Linked DNA regions of Mesorhizobium onobrychidis. Each later gene encodes a partner of the first gene's protein in a complex. Links are inferred from orthologs where the notes say so. Each region holds a gene or a part of one and is shown on either strand. Other genes may lie near its edges. The genes, in order: ccmB, IHQ72_RS24850 and ccmE.

The links.
Region 2: the proteins of ccmB (region 1) and IHQ72_RS24850 are in contact, whole or in part, in a solved structure (PDB 8CE8), measured with the Escherichia coli proteins. The link is inferred for Mesorhizobium onobrychidis from one-to-one orthologs.
Region 3: the proteins of ccmB (region 1) and ccmE are in contact, whole or in part, in a solved structure (PDB 8CE8), measured with the Escherichia coli proteins. The link is inferred for Mesorhizobium onobrychidis from one-to-one orthologs.

The regions. Positions count from the first base shown.
Region 1 is NZ_CP062229.1:921,750-928,156, forward strand. Bases 1-2,932 are described here. They hold ccmB (heme exporter protein CcmB), read left to right. Parts: upstream 1-1,099; coding sequence 1,100-1,765; downstream 1,766-2,932. Other genes in these bases: ccmA (heme ABC exporter ATP-binding protein CcmA), read left to right, coding at 268-876; ccmD (heme exporter protein CcmD), read left to right, coding at 1,916-2,083; IHQ72_RS04385 (DsbE family thiol:disulfide interchange protein), read left to right, coding at 2,080-2,658; IHQ72_RS04390 (DUF2332 domain-containing protein), read left to right, coding at 2,674-2,932. In the rest of the region: more of IHQ72_RS04390, read left to right, coding at 2,933-3,717; IHQ72_RS04395 (hypothetical protein), read right to left, coding at 3,773-3,940; IHQ72_RS04400 (SMP-30/gluconolactonase/LRE family protein), read left to right, coding at 4,246-5,163; IHQ72_RS04405 (tautomerase family protein), read left to right, coding at 5,196-5,405; IHQ72_RS04410 (pyridoxamine 5'-phosphate oxidase family protein), read right to left, coding at 5,500-6,120; IHQ72_RS04415 (septation protein A), read right to left, coding at 6,137-6,407. UniProt on the Escherichia coli protein: Required for the export of heme to the periplasm for the biogenesis of c-type cytochromes.
Region 2 is NZ_CP062229.1:4,986,416-4,992,805, reverse strand. Bases 1,643-4,557 are described here. They hold IHQ72_RS24850 (heme ABC transporter permease), read left to right. Parts: upstream 1,643-2,675; coding sequence 2,676-3,440; downstream 3,441-4,557. Other genes in these bases: IHQ72_RS24845 (D-TA family PLP-dependent enzyme), read right to left, coding at 3,536-4,557; IHQ72_RS24855 (glucan ABC transporter ATP-binding protein/ permease), read left to right, coding at 1,643-2,449. In the rest of the region: IHQ72_RS24860 (glycoside hydrolase family 94 protein), read left to right, coding at 1-316; more of IHQ72_RS24855, read left to right, coding at 677-1,642; more of IHQ72_RS24845, read right to left, coding at 4,558-4,594; IHQ72_RS24840 (D-lyxose/D-mannose family sugar isomerase), read left to right, coding at 4,746-5,432; IHQ72_RS24835 (RDD family protein), read right to left, coding at 5,451-6,317; IHQ72_RS24830 (stage II sporulation protein M), read right to left, coding at 6,304-6,390. UniProt on the Escherichia coli protein: Required for the export of heme to the periplasm for the biogenesis of c-type cytochromes.
Region 3 is NZ_CP062229.1:5,341,009-5,347,336, reverse strand. Bases 1,292-4,144 are described here. They hold ccmE (cytochrome c maturation protein CcmE), read left to right. Parts: upstream 1,292-2,422; coding sequence 2,423-2,866; downstream 2,867-4,144. Other genes in these bases: IHQ72_RS26620 (heme lyase CcmF/NrfE family subunit), read left to right, coding at 2,944-4,144; ccmI (c-type cytochrome biogenesis protein CcmI), read left to right, coding at 1,292-2,419. In the rest of the region: IHQ72_RS26640 (ATP-binding protein), read left to right, coding at 1-552; IHQ72_RS26635 (RT0821/Lpp0805 family surface protein), read left to right, coding at 729-1,169; more of ccmI, read left to right, coding at 1,286-1,291; more of IHQ72_RS26620, read left to right, coding at 4,145-4,935; IHQ72_RS26615 (cytochrome c-type biogenesis protein), read left to right, coding at 4,932-5,399; IHQ72_RS26610 (Do family serine endopeptidase), read left to right, coding at 5,530-6,328. UniProt on the Escherichia coli protein: Heme chaperone required for the biogenesis of c-type cytochromes. Transiently binds heme delivered by CcmC and transfers the heme to apo-cytochromes in a process facilitated by CcmF and CcmH.

The DNA.
Region 1 (6,407 bases):
TGTCTGTTCAGCCTGAAAGGGAACGGACGCCGATGGCATGCAAGCGCAAAGGTGCGGGTACGGCCATTTCCGCTGTCCGTTCCCAGCCAACCCGAGCCGTTCAAGGCGGCGCGTGCGCTGGTTCGGCGCTAATTCGCTTCCCGTGCCGACCGCTGGCACGGATGACCCGGATATAGAGAATTTCCTGGAATAGTTCTAGACAGTCGAAAGGCTATTTTGTGCGATGCGGCAGCTGCCGTGGCGCGATGTTTTCGGGACAGGCATGGAATGCGGCTGATCGCCGAAAATCTGGGCGGCGAACGCGGCGGCGAGACGATTTTTTCCGGCATCGGTTTTGCCCTGGAAAAAGGCCAGGCGCTGATCGTCACCGGGCCGAACGGCGCGGGGAAATCGACGCTGCTCAGGGTAGTTGCCGGGCTGCTGCCGGTGGCGGCAGGCCGTTTGCTTCTCGAAGGTGGCGGTAAGGATTTTCCGTCGGTCGCCTCGGCCTGCCATTATCTCGGCCACCAGAACGCGATGAAGACGGCGCTGAGCGTGGCGGAAAATCTGCGCTTCTGGCGCGATTTTTTGGGCGCGGATTTTTTGAGCGCTGAAGAGGCGCTGGAAACGGTCGGGCTTGATGGTATCGGCCATCTGCCGTTCGGCTATCTCTCCACCGGGCAACGCCGCCGCGCGGCGATCGCAAAATTGCTGGTCAGCCGGCGACCGCTGTGGCTGCTCGACGAGCCGACGGCCGGGCTGGACAAGGCTTCGGAAAAGCGATTCGCCATGCTGATGCGGAAGCATCTTGAAGACGGGGGCATCATCGTCGCGGCGACGCATCTGCCGCTGGGGCTTGGGGGGGCGAAGGAATTGAGGATGGGGGAGGCCGTTTGATGTCGGTGCTCCACGGCGCCCCCCTCTGTCCTGCCGGACATCTCCCCCACTTGGGGGGAGATTGGCCGTCGGCCCGGCCTTCGTCAATTGCCAACGTTGCAAGGATAAATGGGGCGCCCGAGCTGCCAATCTCCCCCCAAGTGGGGGAGATGTCCGGTAGGACAGAGGGGGGCGCGAAGGAACTCCACATTTCGCCTTGCCACCAACAAGGGACCGCATCGTAATGTGGTCCCTCTTCCTGCGCGATATCCGCCTGCATATCCGGGCCGGCGGCGGGGCGCTGACCGGCGTGATCTTCTTTCTCGCGGTGATCGCCACGATCCCCTTCGGCGTCGGACCGGACCTCAATCTGCTCGCCCGCATCGGCCCGGCGATCCTGTGGATCGGCGCCTTGCTTGCTTGCCTGCTCGGTCTCGACCGATTGTTCCAGGCCGACCGCGAAGACGGCTCGCTCGATCTGCTGGTGCTCGGCGACGACCGGCAGATGCTGGCGCTGACCGTGCTGACGAAATGCCTGGCGCATTGGGCGGGAAGCGTGCTGCCGCTGGTCATCGCGGCACCCTTGCTCGGCCTGTTCATGAATATGGAGCCGATCGGCATCGGCGCCACGGCGCTGACCCTCCTGGTCGGCACGCCGGCGATCACCTTCATCGGGGCGGCCGGTGCGGCGGTGGCGGTGGCGCTGCCGCGCGGCGGGCTGCTGATCTCGGTGCTGGTGTTGCCGCTGACCATTCCCGTGCTGATCTTTGGCGTCTCGGCAAGCCATGGCGCGGTGGCGAACCCCGATCCGTTCCTGCAGCCTTTCCTCATTCTCGCCGCGCTGACCTTGTTTCTTGCCGTGCTGGGGCCGGTTGCGGCAGCATTGGCGCTGCGCCATGGAACGGATTGATGTGGCCGGCCATCATTCGTGGTTGCATGGCGTCAAGGGCTGCGGCGCTGCTGTCAATTGCGAAGCCGATGGCGCAAGGTTAAGGGAAGGCATGTTCGAACGAAGCGGAATGGTCCGGCTGGAAGGTTTTGCGCCGGCGGAGCGACGCATATGAGCGTGCATGCGCTCTATGTGGCCGCTGCCTATGCCATCACGGCCGTGGTTCTGGCCGGGCTGATCGGCTGGATTCTTCTCGACCAGCGGGCACGCAAGAGGGACCTCGCCGAACTGGAAGCGTCCGGCGTGCGGCGACGTTCCGACAAGGCAGCCAAGCCATGAGCATGGAGACCAAAACGCCGGCGCGCGGGCGGCGCCTGATCGTGCTTTTGCCGTTGCTGATTTTCCTCGGGCTGGCGGGGCTGTTCCTGACGCAGCTGCTGTCCGGTCGCGACACGTCGGAAGTGCCATCGGCGCTGATCGGCCTGCCCGCGCCGCAGACCAATCTGCCGGCGCTGGAGGGCATGAATTTGCCGGGGCTCGATTCCAAGCAGTTCGCCGGCAAGGTCACGCTGGTCAACGTCTTTGCGTCCTGGTGCGGGCCATGCCGTGACGAACATCCGGTGCTGCTGGCCCTGTCGCAGGACAGGCGCTTCGTCATTGCCGCGCTCAACTATAAGGACCAGCCGGAAAACGCTCGCCGGTTCCTCGGCGATCTCGGCAACCCGTTCCAGGCGATCGGCGTCGACGCGGCGGGGCGCGCGGCGATCGACTGGGGCGTCTACGGCGTGCCGGAAACCTTCGTCATCGGCAAAAACGGCAAGATCGCCTACAAGCATGTCGGCCCGCTGACGCCAGGCTCGGCGCAGACGCTGCTTTTGCCGGAGATCGAAAAGGCGCTGGCCGCGCCGGGCTGACACACCGGAAACGCGATGGATGAACAAGACATGCGCGATCATTTTCTGGCCCAGGCGAAAGCCTGCGATGGACTTGGCTCGCCGTTCACCGCGAAATTATGCCGTGCGCTGGCCAAAGTTCTCGACGCAAACACCAGGACCGGGCAGGCGGTACTCGGCTGGCCGGGCGACGCGCGCGCTGACGGCCTCTCATTGCGGCTCTGCGGCACGCTGCATGCGTTGGTCCTGACGGGTGCGGATGAGCGACTGACACAACTTTATCCGCCCAACCAAACAAGCGAAGATGAGATCGCGGCGGTGCTGCCGGAAGCAATTGCGCGATCCGACGAGCGGATCGTCGCTGGCCTCGCCGGCGCGCCGCAGACCAATGAAATCGCCCGGTCGGCGATGCTGCTGCCTGGATTTCTGACGGTCGCGCGGGAAACCGGCCTGCCGCTGGATCTGTGCGAGATCGGCGCCAGCGCCGGGCTCAATCTCCTGTTCGACAGCTTTCACTATCGCTACGGCGATGCCGAGTGGGGCGACCCGGCCTCCCCCGTCCGGTTGGCGCCGGAGGCGCGCGGCCGCGCTGTTCCGCTTGGTGGAGCGATCGACGTCCGCCATCGCGCCGGCTGCGACATCGCGCCGGTCGATCTCGCCGACGCAGCGGCGCGGTTACGGCTTCGGTCTTATGTCTGGGCCGATCAGGCAGCGCGGCTGGCCCGGCTCGACGCCGGGCTGTCACTTGCCGAGAAATTTCCACCGCTGCTTGTCAAAGCGGACGCGGCGGATTTTGTCGAGAAGGCATTGGCTGCACGGCAGCAGGGCGGCGCCTTCGTGCTCTATCATTCGATCATGTGGCAATACCTGCCGCTGGCGACCAAGGATGCCATCATCGCCACGCTGGAGCAGGCGGGCAGACAGGCCACGGCCGCTGCGCCTATCGCAAGGCTGAGGATGGAGCCGCGCGATCCCACGAAGCAGTGGGCGGTACTCAGCCTCACTCTATGGCCGGGCGGCGAGACGCGCCGTCTGGCCCATTGCGATTACCACGGCCGCTGGATCGAATGGATCGGCTAAGCCCGATCTGCAATTTTTGCTGCGCTGACCTTCGGTTCGGGATCGAACGCCGAACTCAGCCGTAGATCTGCTTGTGGACCTGATAGAGCATTTCGCTGCGATCGGCGCGCATGTCGGCCAGATCGCGGCTGGAAAAATTGTCGATTTCGGCGACGAGGCGATTGTATTGCCGGCGCTTGGCGATGCTGGCGCGAGCCCGGCTCATGAGGCTGTCGAGAATCATAGCGAGGTTCCTTCTGTGCCGCATTGTTGCGGCAGGTTGTTCCTCCCTGATCGATATGAAGGATGACATAGTTATGGTGCGTTGCAAAAAGAAGATGTTGCAATGCACCATTGCACTGAGCGCATAGCCGGTTAACGGCGCATGAGCGCCGTCATTTAGGGCCCGTCATTTGAGCAAGGGCGGCCTTGCCGCGTATTGCCCCGATGTCTCAAGATGCGGTGAGACCGATTCAACGACCTTGCCATATCGATCTCCGGCTGGCTTGATCGCGCCGGCACTACGATTTGCATGACCGGGAGGAAACCATGGCCGCCGAACACTACGAAATTCTCGATCCACGCTTTGCGCGGCTGTTCAACGGCAACGCACAGGTGGACAAGCTGTTCACCGGATGCCGGTGGGCGGAAGGGCCGGCCTGGTTCGCGGCCGGCCGTTATGTGGTGTGGTCCGACATACCCAACAACCGCATGCTGCGCTATGACGAGACCGACGGCAGCGTCAGCGTGTTCCGGCAGCCGTCGGGCAATTCCAACGGCAACACCGTCGACCGGCAGGGCCGGCTGGTCAGCTGCGAGCATTCGGGCCGGCGGGTCAGCCGCACCGAGCATGACGGCTCGATCACCACCATCGCCGACAAATGGCGCGGCAAGCGGCTGAACTCGCCCAACGATGCGGTGGTCAAGTCCGATGGTTCGATCTGGTTCACCGACCCGACCTACGGCATCGATACGGATTATGAGGGCGACAAGGCCGAGAGTGAGATCGGCGCTTGCCATGTCTACCGGGCCGATCCCGGTACCGGCGAGATCGACGCGGTGATCATCGACATGGTCAGGCCCAACGGGCTCGCCTTCTCGCTCGACGAGAGCAAGCTCTATGTCGTCGATACCGGCCGCACGCATGGCGCTGAGAATCCGGCGCATATGCGGGTGTTCAATGTCGACGAGGGTGGCAAGAAGGTCTCCGGCGGAAAGGTCTTCGCCGACTGCACGGCTGGCCTGTTCGATGGCTTCAGGCTCGACGACCAAGGGCGCATCTGGACCAGTGCCGCCGACGGCATCCATTGCTACGATCCTGACGGGACGCTGATCGGCAGGATCAAGGTGCCGGAAGTCGTCGCCAATTGCGTATTCGGCGGCAACAAGCTGAACTGCCTCTACATCGCCGGCACGACCTCGCTCTACATGGTCCGGCTGATGGTCAATGGCGCGAAGACATTTTGAGCGGCCGCCAAGCATATCCAAGGGAGGGCACCATGCCATTCGTGAACATCCGCCTGGTCAAGGAGGTGATTGCCGATGACCCGGCCGGCAAAAAGGCCGCGATCGCTGCCCAGGTGACGGCAGCCATCACCGGCGCCACCGGCCTGACCAGCAACGACGTCTGGGTGGTTTTCGAGGAGGTCGCTGCGCGTGACTGGTTCGTTGGCGAGACCGATGTCGAGACGATGCGCAGCAAACGTTGAAGGAATTTCGCCGCGACCTTTGATGGTTGCGGCGCGGCCGTCAGCCGGCGGCGAAGGCCGAGACGTGTTTCGGACGGATCATGTCCGAAAAAGTCTACCACATGGTGTGTTTGTATTCGTCGTCCAGCCAGCGGTCGGTCGCCTCGGCCGAATCGGCGAGCGCCAACTGGTCGCGCAGGATTTGGCCGAGTGTCGGCAGCGTCGCGCGGTCGTACCAGGTTTCCGGCTTCCACAGATCGGAGCGCATGAAAGCCTTGGCGCAGTGCATGTAGGCGGCCTTGACTGTCACCAGAACGACGCTTTGCGGTTCCTTGCCGTCGACTGCGAGCCGCTCGCGCAAGCCCGCATCGATGGTGATGCGGGCATCGCCGTTGACGCGCAGCGTCTCGTTCATGCCCGGGATGAGGAAGAGCAGCCCGACCGAGGGGTTGAGAAGAATGTTCTCAAGCGTGTCGAGCCGGTTGTTGCCGGGCCGGTCGGGGATGGCGATGGTCTTCTCGTCGAGCACGGCGGCAAAGCCTGGCTTGTCGCCCTTCGGCGTCACATCGGCGTTGCCGGCGCCGTCGGAGGAGCCGATCAGCACGAAGGGGCTTTTGCCGATGAAGGAACGGCTGTGGCCATCCAGCGCCGTCAGTTCCTTGCGGATCGAGCCGTCGGTCGGCCGAGGCGTCTTGTAGATCGTTCTCAGCTCTTCGCGCGTGGTGACGAATTCCATGCCCTCCCCCTAACCGTTACTTGCCGGCCTTCTCTTCGTTTCCGGTCTTGCCTTCAAGCGAATGGCGCATGATCAGCGGCATCTGGCTGAAGGTGAAAAGAAGCGTGATCGGCATGATTCCCCAGACCTTGAAGGTAACCCAGGCGTCGGTGGAGAAATTCCGCCAGACCACTTCGTTGACAAGGGCCAGAACCAGGAAAAACAGGCCCCAGCGGAAGGTGAGTTTCTTCCAGCCCTCGGCATCGAGGCTGAAGGCCGAATCGAAGACGTAGCCGAGCAGCGATTTG
Region 2 (6,390 bases), 4.1 Mb from region 1 along the record:
GCAAGGCAAGGGCGGCCGCGGCGGCTGGACCTGGTATACCGGCTCGGCCGGCTGGCTTTACCGCGCGGCGGTCGAGGGCATCCTCGGCATTGAGCGCAGGGGCGAGCGCATCCAGTTCAGGCCGAAACTCCCCAGCCATTGGGATGGTTATACAGCAACGCTCAGGGTGCTGGGGGCCGAACTCAGGGTTCGCGTTGTCCGCGACGCCAAGGTCAAAGCCATCTCGCTTGAGGTAGATGGTAAAAAGACGAAGGCGTCGTCTTTCGAACCGAAAGCCGGCGACAAGACTGAGGTGGTCGTCAGGATACCGGCGTAGTTTCAAGGATTTGGAGCGTCTTTGCACGTCTTGGGGGCGCTCATTGTTTAAGCGTGCTCTAGAAATTCTATTGCGCATGAGCTCTCCAAAAAGCCGATGCAGGCTTTTGTGATCCGTACATAACCAGTTGCTGATTAAAATTGCGGCAGTGCTTGCAGCCTGCCACGATTCTGCCGCAAGGCTGACATTTTACCTTTTTTCTCAAACCGTTAGGTGATCACGACAGATTTCGCAGCGTCGCCATCTTTTGTTCGCGAATTGGGAACTGAAGAGGTACACGAGCATTGTTTCGCGACACGTCAACAGGTACGAGTCAGAAAATGATGCAGTGCACAATAACAATTTGCCGGAGTAGCTGAAGTGTCCCTTCTGCAGATCTACTGGAGAGCGCTTGGTTATCTCGCCGCCGACAGGAAACGCGTAGCGTTTATCTGCGGAGCGAATGTCGCGCTTGCCATTATCGCCATCCTTGAGCCGATCATGTTCGGACGGGTGATCGATGCTATTTCGGACGGCGGCTCGGTCTTTTCGACGCTCGCCGTATGGGCCGGTATCGGCGTCTTCAACGTCGTCGCCTTCGTTCTGGTGGCGCGCGGCGCTGACCGCTTTGCCCATGCACGGCGCAGCGAGGTGCTTTGCCAGTCATTCGAGCGCGTGATCACCATGCCGCTTGCTTGGCATCATCAGCGCGGCACCTCCAATTCCCTGCATACGCTTCTGCGCGCGGTCGAGACCTTGTTCAGTCTCTGGCTCGAGTTCATGAGGCAGCATTTGTCCACCGTTGTCGCACTGGTTCTGCTGGTGCCGACGGCGCTCAGCATGGATATTCGCATGTCGATGGTCCTGCTGGCGCTGGGCGCGCTGTACGTCGGGATCGGGCGGCTGGTGATGCGTCGTACCAGGGAAGGCCAGGCGTCCGTGGAACGGCACTTTCACCAAGTGTTCGCACATGTGAGCGACTCGGTCAGCAATGTCGCCGTGCTGCAGAGCTACAATCGCATCGGCCACGAGACCGACGCCTTGAAGCGTTATGTCAAGAATCTGCTTGATGCCCAGTATCCGGTGCTCGACTGGTGGGCACTGGCCAACGCTCTGCACCGCCTGTCGTCGACCATTTCGATGATGGTCGTGCTGTTGATCGGCTCCTATCTGGTCATGCATGGCCAATTGCGTATCGGTGACGTCATCGCCTTTACCGGCTTTGCCACGCTGCTGATTGCCCGGCTCGACCAGATGTCGGCCTTCGCCAACCAGATTTCGGAAGCCAGGGCCAAGCTCGAGGAATTTTATCGCCTTGAGGACTCCGCGGCCGACGCCGCCGAGCCGGACGGGTTGCGTGACCTGGTCAACGTCACTGGTCATGTGCGTTTTGAAAACGTCAGCTTCGAATTCGCCAATTCGGGGCAGGGCGTGAACGACGTGTCATTCGAGGTCCATGCCGGCCAGACCGTGGCCATCGTCGGTCCGACGGGCGCAGGCAAGACCACGCTCATCAATCTTTTGCAGCGCGTCTTTGCGCCGTCGAGCGGCCGTATCCTGATCGATGGCATCGATACCCGCACGGTGACCCGCAAGTCGCTGCGCCACTCGATCGCCACCGTTTTCCAGGATGCGGGCCTGCTCAACCGCTCGATCGAGGACAATATCCGGGTCGGGCGCGCCGAGGCGACCTATGATGAGGTCCACGCCGCCGCCAACGCCGCTGCCGCGCAGGATTTCATCCTGTCGAAGAGCAACGGCTACGATACGGTCGTCGGCGAACGCGGCGGACAGCTTTCGGGCGGCGAGCGCCAGCGTATCGCGATCGCGCGCGCCGTTCTGAAGGATTCGCCCATCCTGGTGCTCGATGAAGCGACCAGCGCGCTTGACGTCGAGACGGAAGACCGCGTCAAGGAAGCGATCGACGAATTGCGTCGCGGCCGCACCACCTTCATCATCGCCCACCGCCTGACCACCGTTCGCGATGCCGATCTGGTCGTGTTCATGGACAAGGGCAAGGTGGTCGAAATGGGTGGGTTCGCCGAATTGTCGATGCGCAATGGCCGCTTCGCCAGCCTGCTGCGCGCCGGCGGCCTGCTCAACGACGAGGAAGTCCGCCGCCTCAGCCGCACCATCACGGACGAGGCCGCCTGAGCGGCCAGGCTCGCCCTTCTCCCCTTGTGGGAGAAGGTGGCCGAGCGAAGCTCGGTCGGATGAGGGGTGTTCCAGCTTGGCGCCGGCCTCGCTCCGTCCAGCACCCCTCAACCGTCTTGGCGCTGCGCGCCAATCCACCTTCTCCCACAGGGGGAGAAGGGAACGCCCCACCTGCGACACCGCCACTCGATTGCCCCAAACGCGTCGTCGGTTTATGTAAAGCCGCATGAGTGACCTGACTTCACGCCTCAGCGGGTGGATGGATTTCGCCAACCCGACGCGGTTTGTCGGTTTGGCCGACAAGGTGGTGCCGTGGCTTGCGACCATCGCCACACTCATCCTGGCCGCCGGGCTCTATATGAGCTTCACTGCGCCGGAGGATTTCCAGCAAGGCATCACCGTGCGCATCATGTATATCCATGTGCCCTTCGCCTGGCTGGCCATGATGTGTTTCACGCTGATGGCGGTTTTCGCGTTGGGCACGCTGGTATGGCGCCATCCGCTGGCCGACGTCGCGCTGAAATCGGCGGCACCCATCGGCGCCGTCTTTACAGCGCTCGCGCTGATCACCGGTTCGATCTGGGGCAAGCCGATGTGGGGCACCTGGTGGGTGTGGGACGCGCGGCTGACGTCGGTGTTCGTGCTGTTTCTGATGTATCTCGGCATCATCGCACTGACGCGGGCACTCGACGATGCGGCGCGCGCCGCCTGGGCCGCCGCAATCATCACCTTGGTCGGCTTCATCAACATCCCGATCATCAAATTCTCGGTCGACTGGTGGAACACGCTGCATCAACCGGCTTCGGTGTTCCGGCTCGGCGGGCCGACCATCGATCCCAGCCTGTTGCGGCCGTTGCTGGTAATGGCTCTGGGCTTTACCTTGCTGTTTTTCGCGCTGCATCTGATGGCGATGCGCACGGAAATCCGACGTCGCCGGGTCATTTCCATGCGCCGTGTTGCGGCGAGGCAGGCAGAACGGCAATCAGCTTGACTAATTTCAGATTTGCCCGGCCCTTCGCAGGCCCGGGGGGTTCGAAGCTCGAAAAGCCAAGCAATTGGCTTTCCGTCCGCTCCGCGGACCGCTTCTCACCCCATGCGGCCGCGCGCCGCCACCGGCAGCGTCTCCAGCACCCGTTCTGCGGCGATCAGATGCACCTCGTCGAACAGATTGGTGACGACGCAGCAATGGTCGGGCGCGACGCGCACGCGCTCGCCGATACGCAGCCGGGCGTCGCCGGAAAGCGTGACGTTGCCGTGCTCTTCGCTGAGGCTGGTGACGATAGCGCCCGGAACGCCCAGCAATTCGCCGAAATCGGCCAGCCCCAGCGTGTCGCTGGACAAGGCCTTGCTGCCGGCATCGAGGATGGCCCGTGTCGGCGTCGGATGGCTGACCACCGTCGACAGCACCGTCAGCGCGCAATCGTCGAGGCTTCCGACGCCCTTGGCGACCTGGTAGCGGTCGAGATAGATGTAGGTGCCGGGGCGGTACTCGGTGACGACGGAAGCCTCGCTCGAGCGCCACATATCCGGCGTGCCGCCGCTGGAGATGCGTTGGCAGGCGAGGCCGGACGCGGCGAGCGCGTTGCGCGCATCGTCGAGCCACGCCTCGGCCTCGGCAGCGCGGCCTGCCGCCGGATAGGTCATCAGCCCGCCGAAGGCGAGCCCCTTGGCCTTGTCGATCTCTCTGGCCAATGCGACCGCCTCGCTGGCCGACTGGACGCCGCAGCGGCCCATGCCGGTGTCGCATTCCACCAGTACCTGTAGCGGCTGGCCTCGATCGGTGAAGGTGGCGTCGAGTCCGTTAAGCGTTTCCATGCTGTCTGATGTCACCGACAGCGTCACACGGCCGTGCAGCGCCTTGAGGCGCTCCAGCTTGGCCCTGCCCAGAATGTTGTAAGGCAGAAAAATGTCGGTGAGGCCGGCCTCGGCCATCACCTCGGCTTCACCGATCTTCTGGCAGGTGATGCCGACCGCACCGGCTGCGATCTGCTTCTTTGCCCAGTAAGGCAGTTTGTGGGTCTTGATATGCGGCCTGAGCTTCAGCCCTTGGCGGTCGGCGTGGGCCTGCGCCCGCGCGATATTGGCTTCGGCGCGGTCGACATCGATCAGGATCGCCAGCGTGTCGAGGTCGTCTATGCTCAGCATGGAATGCCACCATCAGGAAACTGGTTGCCGTTATGACCTTGATCGAAGCGGATGTCATGAGGCCAACTCATGCGGTTTACGTCGACACCGCATCGGCGTTCGGCTATTCGGTTTGGAGATCGCCTAGGCCGACGGGAAGGAAACCACGACCATGAAACGCTCCACCATCAATGATATCATCCGCGACGCCGATGCCTTCATCCGTTCGTTCGGCTACATCATGCCGCGCTTCGCCTATTGGACCCCGGAACAGATGAAGGCGCGCCGGCAGGATTCGTCGGCCATCTTCTCCTCCCGGCTCGGCTGGGATATCACCGACTACGGCCAGGGCAAGTTCGACGAGCTCGGCCTCTTCCTGTTCACCGTTCGCAACGGTCGCTACGAGGACATGAAGAAGGGCATGGGCATGCTCTATGCCGAAAAGATCATGATCTCGCGCAAGGATCAGCTGTCGCCAATGCATCGCCACAACATCAAGGCCGAAGACATCATCAATCGTGGTGGCGGCAAGCTGGTGCTGGAACTGTTCATGCACGATCGCGATGGCGGCATCGATCCGACGGCCGAAGTATCGGTGCCTGTCGACGGAACCATCCACCGGCTGCCGGCGGGCGGGCTGCTGAAGCTCGATCCGGGCGAGAGCGTCACGCTTTTGCCAGGCGTCTGGCATGCGTTCTGGGCCGAGGGCAAGGATGTGCTGATTGGCGAGGTGTCGACCGTCAACGACGATCTCACCGACAATGTCTTCCGCGAACCGATCGGCCGCTTCGCGGACATCGACGAGGATGTCGCGCCGCTGCACCTCTTGGTGTCCGACTACGAGAAGTGGATCGGGTAAGGCAGCCGCCTTTCGGCCCTAACGGTGATGCTTGTCGGCCCTGCGGTTGCCGAGCAGCAGCTTTCGCTCGAGATGCGCCCTGAGATCCCCGTAATAGGCCGTCAGGAACGGGCGGGCGTCATGCGGCTGCGGCGTTGAGCCGATCTTGCGTCCGATCGTTTCCGCTACCGTCCGCAGCGCGAAATAGTCGTCGCGGCGAAGCACTTCCTCCAGCTTGTGCAATTCGGCGATGCCATAGGCATCGAGCTGGGCGTGGCTGAACTGAAAAGTCTTGGCGACCGGATCCTGTCTTGCCGACAGATCCTCCATCAGCGTGCGCTTCGGCGCTTCGACGACCCAGGTTCCCGCCAGGAGGTCGCCAATCCGCAGCCGGTCGCGATTGAAAAGCGGGAACAGAGCGAACAGCAGCGCCCACACCAGTCCGAAAACTGTCGTCAGCGTATCGGCGACGCCCATCCCACTCCGTCCGGCGATAATCGACAGCGGCAGAAAGACTTCGATCTCGCGCATCAGGTTGCGGGCGATGATCTGATCGACCGACAGGCCGGCTCCGTTGCGCGAAGCCACCCTGATGCCGACGATCCGCTTGCCGGGCGTCGACGCGCGCCGGCCCGCCTCGAAGGCGATGAAATAGACGTTGCGCAGAAAAAAGATCGCGATGATCCAGACGATGAAAAGCGGCTGCATTTCATCGGTGCCAAGGCCTCTCACCCCGAACAGCGCGACAATCGTGACCGCGATTGCGGCCGTGGCGATAAACACGACATCGAGCAGGAAAGCGGCAGCCCGTGTGCCGGCGTCGGCCAGCTTTACCTGGAGATCGACACCTTCAGGCGTGATCAGCGAGCGCATTGTCGCCAGCGCGGAGTGTCTAACGGTCGCCATTCCGCACCACCTGGAACAGGTAGAAATAGCCGATCCACAGTGCGAGCATGCCGCCGCCGATGGCATAGCGCGT
Region 3 (6,328 bases), 4.4 Mb from region 1 along the record:
GAGCAGGCCGCCTCTATGCAGAAGCAGGTTGACCATTATCTGCAGCGCGCCCGGGTTGCGGCGCAACGCGACAGCGTCGTCTACCGCACGCCGGTGGCGCCGCTGGTCCAGCGCATGGTGCGCGTGCTACAAAAACTCAACCCGCAGACCGCTCTCTCGCTTTCGCTGCCGGCAGTCGATATCGTCTTTGCCGGCGAACGCGAGGATTTGGAAGAATTGCTTGGCAATCTGCTCGACAACGCCATGAAATGGGCAAAGAGCGCGGTCTCCGTGTCGGTGGCGCCAATCTCCGGCAAGAGGAGTGGCGTCGGCAAGGAGAGTGCTGTCAATCTGTTCGAGATCAGCATCGAAGATGACGGCCCGGGCATTCCCGAAGACAAGGCGCGCGAGGCGCTGAAGCGCGGACGGCGGCTCGACGAGACAAAGCCGGGGACCGGGCTTGGACTTGCCATTGTCGCCGACCTGGTCAACGAGTATGGAGGCGTTCTGGCTCTGGAACGGTCGAGCATGGGCGGGTTGAAGGCGGTGGTTCGATTGCGGAGCCTTCACTAGACTTATGCTTTTGCTGGGCCAGTCGACATTGATCGACGGTGCGTGATATTGCGGCATGTCGACTGGTCCCGGAGCCGTCGGCCGCGGCCAAATTTCCGACAAACATCGACACTATGGCCACGCCGACTTCCCCGATGGCGCGGCCCAGCTCTAACTCAAGAAAACCGGTTGTTGGCATGAAGATTCGCGTCGCGCTCGTTTCCGCACTGCTGGCCGTTTCCGGCTGCACGACGCTGGGCAAGAGCTCTGGCCCCACGGTGGCGCCGCAGCCGGCCGCCACGCCGCCAAGTGACGGCAAGATCGCGACGACGATCATTTCCGCCATGGGGGGCGGCCTCGTCAGCGGATCCATCGGTACCGGCTTGAGCGATCCGGAAAAGCGCAAGGCGCTGGAAGCGGAATACAGGGCGCTCGAGTACACGGCGAGCGGCCAGAAGGTGACATGGAAGAGCGATCGGTCGGCGCATTACGGCGAAGTCGTGCCCGCCCAGCCCTATCGTGTCGGCTCGCAGGACTGCCGGCAATACACCCATACGGTCTTTACCGGCGCTGCCGGCGCCACCGCGCGCGGAACCGCTTGCCGCAACGCCGATGGCAGCTGGACGCCGCTGACATAACGACCGGCCGGATAGGTCCGGTTGACATCAATCAAGGACATGCGACGCACCTGCCGTCAAAGCGTCGCAGGACGCCTGTGTTGGCAGGGCAGGGCTCTGCCGTTATTGGAAGAAGCATGCTGTTCTGGGTCATAGCTGCCATTCTCACGCTGGGTGCAAGCCTGGCGGTTCTGCTGCCGCTGGCCGGCGGCCCGAAGGGTGGTTCAGCGAGCAGCGATCATGACCTTGAAGTCTATCGCGACCAGTTGTCCGAGCTTGACCGGGACGTGGCGCGTGGCCTGATCCCGCCGGCGGAGGCCGAAGAGGCGCGTGCGGAGATCGCCCGCCGCATCCTTCGCCTGGACAATGCCGCCGACAAAGCAGCGGCGCGGCAGCCGTCGATGGCGACCAGGCTGGTTGCGACGGCCGCGGTCCTGGCGGTTCCGCTGGTCAGTTGGGGCTTGTACAGCCAGCTCGGCTCGCCCGAGCTGCCGTCGCAGCCGCTCAGCGAGCGACTGGCCAAGAATCCCGCCGACAGTTCGGTGGACGAACTGGTGGCACGCGCCGAGGCCCACCTTGCCGCCAATCCGTCCGACGGCAGGGGTTGGGATGTTCTGGCGCCGGTCTATCTGCGCATGCAGCGGTTTTCCGACGCGGTGACGGCGTACCGCAACGCCATTCGCCTCGACGGCGACAGCGCTGCCCGCCAGGCCGGCCTCGGCGAGGCGATCGCCAGCGCAGCGGGCGGCATTGTCTCGGCCGACGCTCAGGCCGCCTTCGAGGCGGCGCTGAAGCTCGATCCGGCAAATCCCAAGGCCAGCTTTTATCTGGCGATGGGCATGGCGCAGGAAGGCCGCATTGAGGAGGCGACAGCTGGCTGGCAGAAAATGCTCGCGGCCTTGCCGCAGGACTCGCCTTGGCGCAGCGCCGTCGAGCAGGCACTGGCCCAATCCGCCAGGCGGAGCGTGGCTTCGGGAGTGCCTGCAGAAGGCCCGGACGCCGGGGATGTCGATGCCGCCTCGTCGATGTCGCCGCAGGATAGGGAAGCGATGATCAACACCATGGTTGCGGGACTTGATGAAAGACTTCGGCAAAACCCGCGCGATGCGGAAGGATGGATGCAGCTTATTCGTTCCTATGTCGTGCTGGGCAAGGCCGATCAAGCACGCGACGCGCTCAATCGCGGTATCGCCGTTTTTGGCTCCGATAGTGAGGAAGCGAAGAAATTCACCGCCTTTGCCGTCTCGCTTGGCCTGACGGCGACGGAGTAAAACATGACGCGCAAGCAGAAAAGACTGTCGGTGGTCGCCGGAGGGTTGGCCTTTCTCGGTGCCGCCACCGGTCTGACCTTCTACGCGCTCGGCCAGAAGGCCTCCTACTTCTACATGCCCGCCGATCTGACCAACGCCAGCCTGCAGCCCGGGCAGCGTATCAGGCTCGGCGGCCTCGTCGAAAAAGGTACGATCGAGCGCGGTCAGGGGGCCACCGTCGCCTTTTCGGTGACCGACAACCAGAAGCAGGTCAAGGTCACCTACACCGGCATTCTTCCCGACCTTTTCCGCGAGGAGCAGGGCGTCATCACTGAAGGCACGTTTCGCCCGGACGGCGTCTTCGTCGCCGACAGCGTGCTGGCCAAACACGACGAGAACTACATGCCCAAGGAGGTGGCCGAGAGCCTCAAATCCAAGGGCGTGTGGCAGGAGAGCAAGAGTGACTAAGCAGGTTCCGCAAAAGTGTCCCTCGGTTTTGCGGCAAGATCCTGCGGCAAAACAAAAACCTGGCGGGCTTGGCCACAATGGTTGAAACCGGACATTTCGCGCTGGTCCTGGCGTTCGCGCTGTCTTTGGTGCAGACGCTGGTGCCGATGTTCGGCGCGTGCATGAACAACCAGAAGATGATGGCCGTCGGCGGTCCGGTCGCGGTGACCGGCTTTGCCTTGACCGCTCTGTCCTTCGCGGCGCTGGCGATAGCCTATGCAACGTCCGATTTTTCGGTGGCCAACGTCTGGGACAACTCGCATTCGCTGCAGCCGCTGATCTACAAGATCACCGGCACCTGGGGCAATCACGAGGGCTCGATGCTGCTCTGGGTGCTGATCCTGACCTTTTTCGGCGCACTCGTCGCGGCTTTTGGCAGCAATCTTCCCGCGACGCTTCGAGCCAACGTGCTGGCCGTGCAAGGGGCGATCGGCGCCACCTTTTTCCTGTTCATCCTGGCGACGTCGAACCCGTTCGCCAGGCTCAATCCGGCGCCGATCGAGGGCCGCGATCTCAATCCGATCCTGCAGGATCTCGGCCTCGCCATCCATCCGCCGCTGCTCTATCTCGGCTATGTCGGCTTCTCGATCTGCTTTTCCTTCTCGGTCGCCGCCCTCATCGAAGGCCGCATCGACGCGTCCTGGGCGCGCTGGGTGCGGCCATGGACGCTGGTCGCCTGGATGTTCCTGACCGGCGGCATCGCCATGGGGTCCTACTGGGCCTATTACGAGCTTGGCTGGGGTGGTTTCTGGTTCTGGGATCCGGTCGAGAACGCCTCCTTCATGCCATGGCTGGCGGGCACGGCGCTGCTCCATTCGGCGATCGTCATGGAAAAACGCTCGGCCTTGAAGATCTGGACGCTGTTGCTGGCGATCCTGACCTTCTCGCTGTCGCTGCTCGGCACCTTCCTGGTGCGCTCCGGCGTGCTCACCTCCGTCCACACCTTCGCCACCGATCCGACGCGCGGCGTGTTTATTCTCAGCATCCTGACGCTGTTCATCGGCGGATCGTTGGCGCTGTTCGCCTTTCGCGCCTCGAGGTTGACGGCCGGTGGCCTGTTTCATCCGATCTCGCGCGAAGGGGCGCTGGTCCTCAACAATCTGTTCCTGACCACGGCCACCGCCACCGTGCTGATCGGCACGCTTTATCCGCTGGCGGTCGAGGCCGTTTCAGCCGACAAGATTTCGGTCGGCGCACCGTTCTTTAACCTGACATTCGGCCCGCTGATGGTGCCGCTATTGGTCGTGGTCCCGTTCGGGCCGCTGCTGGCCTGGAAACGCGGCGACATTTTCGCCGTCGCCCAGCGCCTGATGGCGGCCTTCGCCGCAGCGCTTCTGGCCGTGCTGGTGACGGCCTTGTTCATCGACGGCGCGTCGGTGTTCGCAGCACTTGGCGTCGGCCTGGCATTCTGGCTGATCTGCGGCGCGCTCACCGATGTTGCCGTCAAGTGCGGCTTTGGCACTGTCGCGCCCGGCGTCATGCTCAGGCGCTTCGCCGGCCTGCCGCGTTCGGTTTTCGGCACCGCGCTCGCCCATCTCGGCCTCGGGCTGACGACGCTGGGCATCGTCGGCACACTTTGCTTCGGCACCGAGAAGATCCTGTCGATGCATGCAGGCGAGACCGTGCAACTGTCCGGCCACATGCTGCGCTTCGAAGGGCTCTATCCAGCCCAGGGGCCTAATTACAGCGAGGATCGTGGCCGCTTCGCCCTGCTCGGCGCTGGTGGAAACACTACCGCCGTAATCACCTCGGCCAAGCGCTCCTATCCGGTCCGGCAGATGACGACGACCGAGTCCGGTATCAAGACGATTGGATTCAGCCAGCTCTACCTCTCGCTTGGCGACGAGGGGCCAGACGGCTCTGTCGTGGTGCGGCTGTGGTGGAAGCCGCTGGTGACGCTGATCTGGGGTGGTGCCCTTATCATGATGACAGGTGCTGCGATGTCGCTCATGGACCGGCGCCTGCGCGTCGGGGCACCGTCCCGCCGCCGCAAGTCGACGGGCGCCGTGCCTTCCGCGAGCCTGCCATGACCGCAAGATTTTCGCTGGCCTCGCTGATCCTGCTGCTGACGCTGTTGTTTGCCGGCGCCGCACTTGCGGTGAAGCCCGACGAGGTTCTGGCCGACCCGGCGCTCGAGGCGCGGGCGCGGACGCTTTCGGAGGAGCTGCGCTGCATGGTTTGCCAGAACCAGTCGATCGACGAATCCGATGCTGACCTTGCCCGCGACCTGCGCGTGCTGGTGCGCCAGCGCCTCGTCGCCGGCGACACCGACCGGCAGGTGATCGACTACATCGTTTCCCGCTACGGCGAGTTCGTGCTGTTGAAGCCGCGCTTCAGCCTGCGCAATGCGTTGCTCTGGGGCACGCCGGTCCTTCTGCTCCTTGCCGGCGGGATTTTCATCGTGCTGACCGCCCGGTCGCGCCGTTCGACGGCAACCAATACGTTGACCGCCGAGGAGCAGGCGAAGCTGGACACTATTTTGCACCGGGACTGAACGCGGCGGCCGCCCGCAAACATTACAAAAGTTTCATGCACCGGAAATGGCGCCGTAATGTGCACCCTTCTATTTCTCTTGCCTTAGGATGCCGACCGAAGCGCATCCCTTGAAAGAGGATACGAGACCCATGAATATTGCCCCCAATTCATATCCCCGCACCCGCAAACGCCTGATGGCTGCCGCCGCTTCAGTGGCCATTGCCGGCGCGATCGGCTTCGGCGCCGTTGCCACCGGGACAGCCCCGGTCCTGGCCGAGGCCGTGCGTGTCGAGGCGCCGCAGGTCCCGAGCTTCGCCGATGTGGTCGAGCGCGTTTCGCCGGCGGTCGTCAGTGTCCGCGTCAAAGCCAAGATAGAATCGACCGCCGACGACGGCTCCGACCTGCCCGACGGCTTCGGCAATCTTCCCGACGATCCGCAATTGCGCCGCTTCTTCAGGGAGTTCCGTGGCTTCGGCGATCAGGATGGCCAGGATGGAATGCGGCGTTTCGGGCGCCGTGACCACAACCGCCAGCCGCGGCCGGTCGCCCAGGGGTCCGGTTTCTTCATCTCCGAGGATGGCTACCTCGTCACCAACAACCATGTCGTCGGAGACGGCTCGTCCTTCACGGTGGTGATGCATGACGGCAAGGAACTCGACGCCAAGTTGGTTGGCACAGATCCGCGCACCGATCTCGCCGTGCTCAAGGTCGAAGGCGACGGCAAGTTCACCTATGTCGACTTCGCCGATGATTCCAAGGTTCGCGTCGGCGACTGGGTCGTGGCCGTCGGCAATCCGTTCGGCCTCGGCGGCACGGTCACCGCCGGCATCGTCTCGGCCCGTGGCCGCGATATCGGCGCCGGCCCCTATGACGACTTCATCCAGATCGACGCCTCGGTGAACCGCGGCAATTCGGGCGGCCCGACCTTCAACCTCAACGGCCAGGTCG